Regions from separate parts of the Bradyrhizobium sp. SZCCHNS3016 genome, predicted to be linked through region 1. Evidence: riboswitches for the same ligand, from Rfam matches in the RefSeq annotation. Region 1 holds a riboswitch; the other holds the start of a gene.

Evidence for each region. A riboswitch is a leader RNA that binds a small molecule or an ion and turns the genes downstream of it on or off. The one in region 1 is predicted to bind S-adenosylmethionine.
Region 2: it holds a riboswitch for S-adenosylmethionine, as region 1 does, so the genes downstream of both, QW881_RS26520 (O-succinylhomoserine sulfhydrylase) here and QW881_RS04840 (homoserine O-acetyltransferase) in region 1, are expected to answer to the same signal.

Annotation. Positions count from the first base shown of each region.
Region 1 covers NZ_JAUETE010000002.1:123,271-127,931, reverse strand. Annotated here, with positions in the region: gene QW881_RS04850 (GIY-YIG nuclease family protein) at 1-330, opposite strand, end outside; gene metW (methionine biosynthesis protein MetW) at 381-1,046, opposite strand; gene QW881_RS04840 (homoserine O-acetyltransferase) at 1,050-2,264, opposite strand; SAM riboswitch at 2,356-2,435, opposite strand; gene QW881_RS04835 (chorismate mutase) at 2,635-3,468, shown strand; gene hisC (histidinol-phosphate transaminase) at 3,506-4,603, shown strand; gene QW881_RS04825 (prephenate/arogenate dehydrogenase family protein) at 4,600-4,661, shown strand, end outside.
Region 2 covers NZ_JAUETE010000016.1:61,665-66,325, forward strand. Annotated here, with positions in the region: gene QW881_RS26510 (SGNH/GDSL hydrolase family protein) at 1-333, shown strand, start outside; gene QW881_RS26515 (SGNH/GDSL hydrolase family protein) at 347-1,504, shown strand; gene QW881_RS26520 (O-succinylhomoserine sulfhydrylase) at 1,585-2,793, opposite strand; SAM riboswitch at 2,870-2,949, opposite strand; gene QW881_RS26525 (2'-deoxycytidine 5'-triphosphate deaminase) at 3,062-4,168, shown strand; gene QW881_RS26530 (MATE family efflux transporter) at 4,289-4,661, shown strand, end outside.

The sequences.
Region 1 (4,661 bases):
TGTCGCGATCGTGTCGTAGAGATCGTCCCAGTCGGGATTGCTCGCAATGATCAGTCCGACCTTCCAGGCACGCGACCAATGCTTGATGTTGTGCTCGCGCTGGATCGCGCTCTGAATATCGTCGAAGACTTCGAAGTAAACGAGCCTCGTCAAGCCATATCGCTCGGTGAAGCCGTCAACCAAGCCGGATCGATGCTGAACGACACGGCGCACGAGATCGCTGGTCACGCCGACATAGAGCGTACCATTCGGACGATTGGTCATGAAGTAAATGTAGCCACCCGCCATCGTACCATGCAAGACGTGGATGGCCGGGACAAGCCCGGCCATGACGGGTGGAAAGAGCCGACAACAAACTCGCAGCACGGCCGGCTTCGTACCTACCGCCCCTTCTCCGCCCTGCTCAGAAGAAACACCCCCTGCTCGCCGAACATGTTCCAGAACCACCAGGGCATGGCGACACGCAAGGGGCGGCCGTAACTATCAAGTGCGACGGCGCGCTCCATCTTGACGCCGATCTCGTCGCAGAGCTGCACGAAGTCCTTGATGGTGCAGAAATGGATGTTCGGCGTGTCGTACCAGGTGAAAGGCAGATTGTCGGTGCGCGGCATGTGGCCGCCGACCAGCAGCTGCAGCCGCAGCCGCCAGAAGCCGAAATTCGGGAAGGTGACGATGGCACGGCGGCCGATACGCAGGAGATTTTCCAGCACCGTCTTGGGCCGCCGCGTCGCTTGCAGGGTCTGCGACAGGACCACGTAGTCGAACGCATCGTCGGGATAATCGACGAGATCGGTGTCGGCATCGCCCTGCACCACCGCGAGGCCCTTGGCGACACAATGGTTGACGCCCTCGCGCGACAGCTCGATGCCGCGGCCGTCGATGCCGCGGCTCTCGAGCAGCTGCAGCAGGTCACCGTCGCCGCAGCCGATGTCGAGCACCTTGGAGCCGCTCTCGACCATGCCGGCGATCAGGAGATGATCGGGCCGATAGGCCAGCACCTCGCCGCCGGAGAATCCGTTCAGCGGCAGCACACCCTGCATGCTCATGTCTCAGCCTCCCGTCGCGACCTTGAGGCCGCGCGCCTTGCCGGCGGAATCGAGAAAAGCGCTGGCGATCTCGAAGAACTCGGGGACGTCGAGCAGGAACGCGTCGTGCCCCCTGTCGGTCTCGATCTCGGCAAACGACACGCGCGCGCTGGACGCGTTGAGCGCATGCACCAGCGCCCGCGACTCCGAAGTCGGAAACAGCCAGTCGCTGGTGAAGGACACCACGCAAAAGCGCGTCTTGATCCCGCGGAACGCCGCCGCCAGCACGCCATCGTGGTCGCCGGCGATGTCGAAATAGTCCATCGCCCGCGTCAGATAGAGATAGGAGTTGGCGTCGAAGCGCTCGACGAAGGACGAGCCCTGATAGCGCAGATAGCTCTCGACCTGGAAGTCGGCATCGAACGAGAACGTCGGCAGCTCGCGGTCCTGCATGCGACGGCCGAACTTGCGATGCAGCGCCGCGTCCGACAGATAGGTGATGTGCGCGGCCATCCGCGCCACCGCGAGCCCGCGATGCGGATGGACGCCCTTGTCGCCGTAGCGTCCGTGGTCCCAATCCGGATCGGCCATGACGGCCTGGCGGCCGAGCTCGTGGAAGGCGATGTTCTGCGCCGAGTGCCGCGTGGCACAGGCGATCGCGAGCGTGGCGAACACGCGGTGCGGATAGGCCACCGTCCATTGCAGCGCCTGCATGCCGCCCATCGATCCGCCGACCACGGCGAACAAAGTGTCGATGCCGAGATGGTCGATCAGCATCGCCTGCGCCCGCACCATGTCGGGGATGGTGATGATCGGAAAATCGAGCCCCCAGACCTTGCCGGTCGCCGGGTTCAGCGACGCCGGCCCGGTCGAGCCCATGCAGCCGCCAATCACGTTCGAGCAGATGATGAAATAGCGGCTGGGATCGAGCGGACGGCCGGGGCCGACCAGCGTCTCCCACCAGCCCGGCTTGCCGGTGACCGGATGACGGTTGGCGACGTGCTGGTCGCCGGTCAGCGCGTGGCAGACCAGGACCGCGTTCGACTTGTCGGCGTTGAGCTCGCCATAGGTCTGGTAGGCGATCTGGAACGGCGACAGGTCGACGCCGCAATCGAGCCTGAGCGGCTTGTCGGCACCGAACTGCGCGACCAGCGAGCTCGGATGATCGACCTCGTGCGAGCGCTCTTCGGGCGCAATCGTGCGCAGCGCGGAGGTGGGTTTCGGCGTCAGGCCTGTCATGTCTCTCACCCCGGCCATCCGGCAAGGGCTCCCGAACCACGTGACACATCAGGCCATGAAAAACCCGGCCTGAACTGGGGTTCGGCCGGGATCGATAACGTCCCCGGCCTGTTTAGCGAGTTTTTTAACGTGGCTGCAAGCCGGCCGGCTCAAATGACCACGGAACAGGCAGAAACTAGTCCCGCGGGCGCTCCGCGTCAAGGCAAGCTGGGGTTGACCCGCCGGTCGGGCGCCCCTTGGCTACAGGTCAGCCAAGCCTAGGCGGCACAAGGTAAACTTGCTGTTGCGCACGTCCCCCGCATCGGAGAGAACGGCATCCGTTCCAGTCCGCCGCGCGTTGACCCGCGGCCTGCGAAGAGTGACCCTGCCCATGTCGACCCCGCCGCCAGCCCCTCCCTCGCTCGCCGATTTGCGCAAGGAGATCGACGCGATCGACGAGCAGGTCCATCAGCTCCTGATGAACAGGGCCGACATCATCGACCGGCTGATCAAGGTCAAGAAGACCCAAGAGGTCGGCTCGGCGTTCCGCCCGGCGCGAGAGGCCGACATGATGCGGCGCCTGGTGCAGCGCCATCGCGGCATCCTGCCGCTCGACACCGTCGAGGGCATCTGGCGCGTGATCGTCTCGACGTTCACTTACGTGCAGGCGCCGTTCTCGGTTCACGCCGACGTGTCGGTCGGCGAATCCGCGATGCGCGATTCCGCCAGGTTCCATTTCGGCTTCGTGGTGCCTTATGTCGCCCATTTCAGCGCCCAGGCCGCCGTCGAAGCCGTGGCGCGCTCGAAGGGCGATCTCGCGCTGGTGTCGACGACCTCGGGGCATACGCCGTGGTGGATCACGCTGGAGCCCGCGGGCGCGCCGAAGATCATCGCGCGGATGCCGTTTATCGAGCGGGCCGACCATCCGGCGGCGCTGCCGGTGTTCGCGATCTCGCGCGTCGCGGACGACGCGCTGGTGCTGGAGGTCGAGACCTGGAGCATCCGCGTCTCCGGCTGGAATGCGCAGGTGTCCCGCGCGCTGTCGCCGCTCGCCGACGTCATCGCGGTGCCCGATACCGCCTTCGACGGCGCCGCGCTGTTGGTGTCGATCGAGTCGCCGTCGAACCTCGACAAGATCAAGGCTGCCCTGATCGCGGCGGGCGCCTCGGTGCGCTCGACGGCCCTCGTCGGCGGCCATGCGAAACGCTATACGGTTCCCAGCTGAGACGCCCCGCGCCAGTGATGATTTTCCGGAGTTGACGATGAACCGCCCCGTGCCGAATCCCGGCATCCTCGACATTGCGCCCTACACGCCGGGCAAGAGCCCGAAGCCCGAGCCGGGCCGCAAGGTGTTCAAGCTGTCGGCGAACGAGACTCCGTTCGGTCCTTCACCCAAGGCGATCGACGCCTTCAAGAGCGCGGCCACGCATCTGGAGGATTATCCGGAAGGCACCTCGCGGGTGCTGCGCGAGGCGATCGGCCGCACCTATGGCCTCGATCCCGGCCGCATCGTCTGCGGCGCCGGCTCCGACGAGATCCTGAATCTGCTGGCACACACCTTTCTCGGGCAAGGCGACGAGGCGATCTCCACCGCGCACGGCTTCCTGGTCTATCCGATCGCGACCATGGCCTGCGGCGCCAAGAACGTGGTTGCCGCGGAGACGGAATATCGGACCGACGTCGATGTGATCCTCAGCGCGGTGACGCCGCGCACCAAGCTGGTCTGGCTCGCCAACCCGAACAACCCGACCGGCACCTACATCCCGTTCGACGAGGTCAAGCGGCTGCGCGCCGGCCTTCCCTCGCATGTCGTGCTGGTGCTCGACGCCGCCTATGCCGACTACGTCTCGCGCAACGATTATGAGTTCGGGATCGAGCTGGTCGCCACGACCGAGAACACCGTCGTCACCCACACCTTTTCCAAGATCCACGGCCTCGCAGCGCTCCGCGTCGGCTGGATGTTCGGCCCGGCGCACATCGTCGATGCCATCAACCGCATCCGCGGGCCGTTCAACGTCTCCTCGCCCGCGATGCTCGCTGCGGTCGCCGCGATCGAGGACACCGCGCATCAGCAGATGTCGAAGGCACACACCGAGACCTGGCGCAACTGGCTCACTGAGGAGATCGGCAAGCTCGGGCTGAAAGTGACGCCGAGCGTCACCAACTTCATCCTGATCCACTTCCCGACCGACAAGGGCCGCACCGCGGTCGAGGCCGACGAATTCCTGACACGGCGCGGCCTCGTGCTGCGCGCTCTCGCCAACTACAAGTTGCCGAATGCGTTGCGCATGACGATCGGCACCGAGGAGGCCAATCGTCTGGTCGTCGAGGCTCTCAGCGAATTCATGAGGACGAAGTGAGCGTCGCGGGACGGTTCGAACGCATCGCGCTGATCGGCTTCGGCCTGATCGGCGGCTC
Region 2 (4,661 bases), on a different contig from region 1:
GAGTTCCGGCAGGCGGTCGACGACGGTGTGGCGACGCTGCAGAAAGCGGGAGCTGACGTCGTCTTGATGAACCTGCAATACAGTCCGCGGACGGAGACATTGATCTCCGTGCCGCCCTATGTCGACAACATGCGTGTGGTGGCGCAGCACCGGGACATTCCGCTGTTCGATCGGTTTGCCATCATGCGGCAATGGAACGAGCAGGGCGATTTCGACCTGTTCAATCCAACGCACGGGGTCGAGCTGGCCAAGCAGGTTCATGACTGCCTCGGCCGGGCGCTGTCGAAGTTCATCATCGACGCGGCGCATATCGGGCCGGCGCAGCAGAACTAGGGTTATGTCGTTCATGACGTCGAATGAGTGTCACCGCGTCTCCGGGACATGGGAGAAGCTTTCGGCCGTTGCGGTCATTGCCATCGCCCTCGCGCTGAGCCCGCAGAAGCTACGGGCGCAGAGCGCAGCGCCGGCTGCGCCCGCCGCGCTTTCCGATGTGGAGAGCTCCGATCCAAAGGCTCCGCTGATCAGCGGGCTGCGACCGAGCATCGGTCACGTCACGGTGGCGCAGGCGAACGATCAGGTGCCCGGGCCGATCGCCGTGGCGCGCCCGGCGGCCACGACCTCGCCGCCTGCGGCGACGACCGCGCCGGCCATGACCGATGCACAGCCGCCGGCTGCAGCCGGGCAGGCCGTCGCGGCGGCGCCGCCGTCGCGCAGCATCACCGAGCGGGCGATCGACAAGGTCAAGCAGGTCGCGAAGTCGGCCACCGACATCTTCAACCGCGTGCCGTGCCTGACGCCGAAGGGCGTCGCCAAGAAGAATTTCATTTCGCTGCCGCACGTCGCCAACAAGCTCGCCTCCGGCCTGCCGGTCGTCATCGTCGCCTTCGGCTCGTCGTCGACGCAGGGCTATGGCGCGAGCGCGCCGGACTACACCTATCCGAATCGGCTCGCCGCGCAGCTGCGCCGGCAATATCCGATGGTCGACATCAGCGTCATCAATGCCGGCGTCGGCGGCGAGGATGCGCCGGAGATGATGAAGCGGCTGGAGACGTCGGTGATCGACCGGCATCCGGATCTCGTGATCTGGCAGGTCGGCACCAATGCGGTGCTGCGCGATCTCGATCCCGCCGAGACCGCCAAGCTGGTCGATGACGGCGTCGCCAAGATCCAGGCGGCGGCCTCCGATGTCGTGCTGGTCGACCTGCAATATTCGCCGCGCGTCAACGAGCGCTCGGAGAACGCCAGCCGCATGAACAAGCTGCTCGGGCGTATCGCCGAGCTGCATCACGCCGGCATCTTCCCGCGCTTCGAGGTGATGCGCGACTGGCACGAGCGGCAGGCGATCCCGATCAACGAGTTCGTGATCTCGGACGGTCTGCACATGAGCGATTGGGGCTACGCCTGCTTCGCCCAGCTGCTCGGCGACGACATCATCCGCTCGGTCGGCCAGGTCAAGCTCGGCATCAACACGCCGGCCAATGTGCTGACCTATCGGCCGATGTGAGAGTGGCGAGTAGGGAATAGCGAGTAGCGAATAGGATGCAATCGGTGCGCCCTATTCGCCATTCTCTATGCGGCCATTCGCTACGCGGCCCTCAGGGCCGCATCCAGATCCTCGATCAGATCGTCGGCATGCTCGAGCCCGGCGGAGAAGCGGATGAAGCCCTCGCTGATGCCGAGCTCGGCGCGTGCCTCCGGCGTCAGCCGCTGGTGCGTCGTCGTCGCCGGATGCGTGACCAGCGTCTTTGCGTCGCCGAGATTGTTGGAGATGCGCGCGAGCTTCAAGCCGTTGAGCGTACGGAAGGCGCCGGCCTTGCCGCCCTTCACCTCGAAGCCGACCAGCGTCGAGCCGGCGCGCATCTGCTTGCGCACGGTCGCCGCCTGCGGATGGTCCTCGCGGCCGGGATAGATCAGCCGCGAGATCTTCGGATGCGCCGCGAGAAAGTCGGCCACCTTCGCCGCCGTCTCGGTTTGCGCGCGCACGCGCACCGCCAAGGTCTCCAGGCCCTTGAGCAGGACCCAGGCGTTGAACGGCGAGATCGACGGACCGGTCTGGCGCATGAAATTGTGGATGTGCTCGGCGATGAACGCCTCCGACGACAGGATCACGCCGCCGAGGCAGCGGCCCTGGCCATCGATGTGCTTGGTCGCGGAATACACCACGACGTCGGCGCCGAGCGCGAGCGGGCTCTGCCAGATCGGGGTCGCGAACACGTTGTCGACGATCAGCCGCGCGCCACGGGCGTGCGCGATCTCGGCGATCGCCGGGATGTCCATCACGTCGAGCGTCGGGTTGGTCGGGCTCTCCAGGAAGAACGACTTGGTGTTCGGCCTGACCGCCTTCTGCCATTGGTCGAGGTCGAGCCCATCGACCAGGGTCGATTCGATGCCGTAGCGCGGCAAGAGATCTTCGACGACGTAGCGGCACGAGCCGAACAGCGCCTTGGCGGCGACGACGTGATCGCCGGCACGGAGGGGAGCGAGGATTGCAGTGGTGACCGCGGCCATGCCGGTTGCGGCCGAGCGGCAGGCCTCGGCGCCCTCGAGCTCGATCATGCGGCGCTCGAACATCGCCGTGGTCGGGTTGGAGAAGCGCGAATAGATGAAGCCGGGGTCCTCGCCCTTGAAGCGCGCCTCGCACTCCTCGGCGGTGGCGTAGACGAAGCCTTGCGTGAGATAGAGCGCCTCGGCGGTCTCGCCGAATTCGGAACGCAAGGTGCCGGAATGCACCAGACGGGTTTCGGGACGATAGTGGGCGAACGACGCCGGGGCCTTCGCGGGGGACTTCGACATGTGACCTCCATCGTGACCACCGCCTCCAGCGATGGGCACAAAAAAACCGGCCTGGGAAAACTCCTCACGGCCGGGATCACAATCGTCCCCGGCCTGTTTAGCGACTTATTTAACGTGGCTGCAAGCCGGCCGGCTCAAATCACCACGGGATAAGTCGTGCTCATAGTCGCAACCGGCCTTTCCGTCAAGCCAGCCATCGGATAACCGGTAAAAAGACCCTATATAGGCTCGATAAGCCGCCGTTCCGGCGCCTGCAAAGGATCAGGTCTTGCCGTTTTCGCTCAGCCCCGACGCCCACGGCATCCTCCCCGATCGCATGATCGTGGCGATGGCGGAGGCTGGCCTGATCATCCCCGCATACGATTTTGTCGAAAGCCAGATCCAGCCGGCGAGCCTGGACCTGCGGCTCGGCGACATCGCCTATCGCGTGCGGGCAAGCTTTCTGCCTGGGCCGGGCGCGACGGTCGCCGAGCGTATCGACGAGTTGAAGCTGCACGAATTTGCGCTCGCGGACGGCGCAGTGCTGGAGACCAACTGCGTCTACATCGTGCCGCTCTTGGAGAGTCTCGCGCTGCCGAAGGACATCGTCGCGGCCGCCAATCCGAAGAGCTCGACCGGGCGGCTCGACGTGTTCACCCGCGTGATCGCCGACGGCACGCGACGGTTCGACATGATCGGAGCCGGCTATCACGGTCCGCTCTACGCCGAGATCAGCCCGAAGACGTTTCCCGTTTTGCTGCGCGAAGGCTCGCGCCTGTCCCAGGTCCGCTTCCGCTACCGCGACGCGGTTCTGTCGGAGGACGAACTGATCGCGCTGCATCAGGCCGAGCGGCTGGTGGATCGCGATGATGCGGATCTCGTCGGCGGCGTCGCTCTTTCCGTCGACCTGTCCGGCAGCAATGCCAAGGGCTATGTGGGCTATCGCGCCAAGCGCCACACCGGCGTCGTCGACGTCGACCGCCGCGCCGGCTATGCCGTGGAGGAGTTCTGGGAGCCGATCAAGGCGCGACCCGACGGCAGCCTCATTCTCGATCCCGGCGAGTTCTACATCCTGGCTTCGAAGGAGGCCGTGCAGGTGCCGCCGGACTACGCCGCCGAGATGGTGCCGTTCGATCCGCTCGTGGGCGAATTCCGTGTCCATTATGCCGGCTTCTTCGATCCCGGCTTCGGCTATGCCGGCGCCGGCGGGCAGGGCTCGCGCGCGGTGCTCGAGGTGCGCTCGCGCGAGGTGCCGTTCATCCTCGAGCACGGTCAGATCGTCGGCCGCCTCGTCTATGAGAAGATGCTGGCCCGGCCGAACGCGATGTATGGCAGCCGCATCGGCTCCAACTACCAGGCCCAGGGCCTGAAGCTCTCCAAGCACTTCCGCCTCTAGGCCGGGCTGCGCGCTGACCGCGCACCCCCAATGCGCCTGCTGCACGGGGCGCGGCCCGGCGGTGTGCTAGGAGGAACGACAAAGGTCCCGCCAGATGGCGCGGCCAAACGGGGAGCGAGCATGTCCGAGATCGGCTTGGCCGACAGTCCGGTCGGCGAGGGGCGTACGTTGCCGCCCATCGCGAAGCCGGTTCGGAATGCGCTCGTCGACGGACCCATTCTGCGCACCCTGCTGTCGCTGGGCTGGCCCAACATCATCGCGAACACGGCCGGCACCTGCGTCGTCATCGCAGAGACCTCCTATATCGGCCGGCTCGGTATCGAGGCGTTGGCGGCGATGGCGCTGGTGTTCCCGCTGGTGATCCTGACCATGACGATGTCCGGCGGCGCCATGGGCGGCGGCGTGGCCTCGGCGATCGCGCGGGCGCTCGGCGCCGGCGACACCGAACGGGCCTCGACCCTCGCGACGCACGCGCTGCTGATCGCGCTATTGT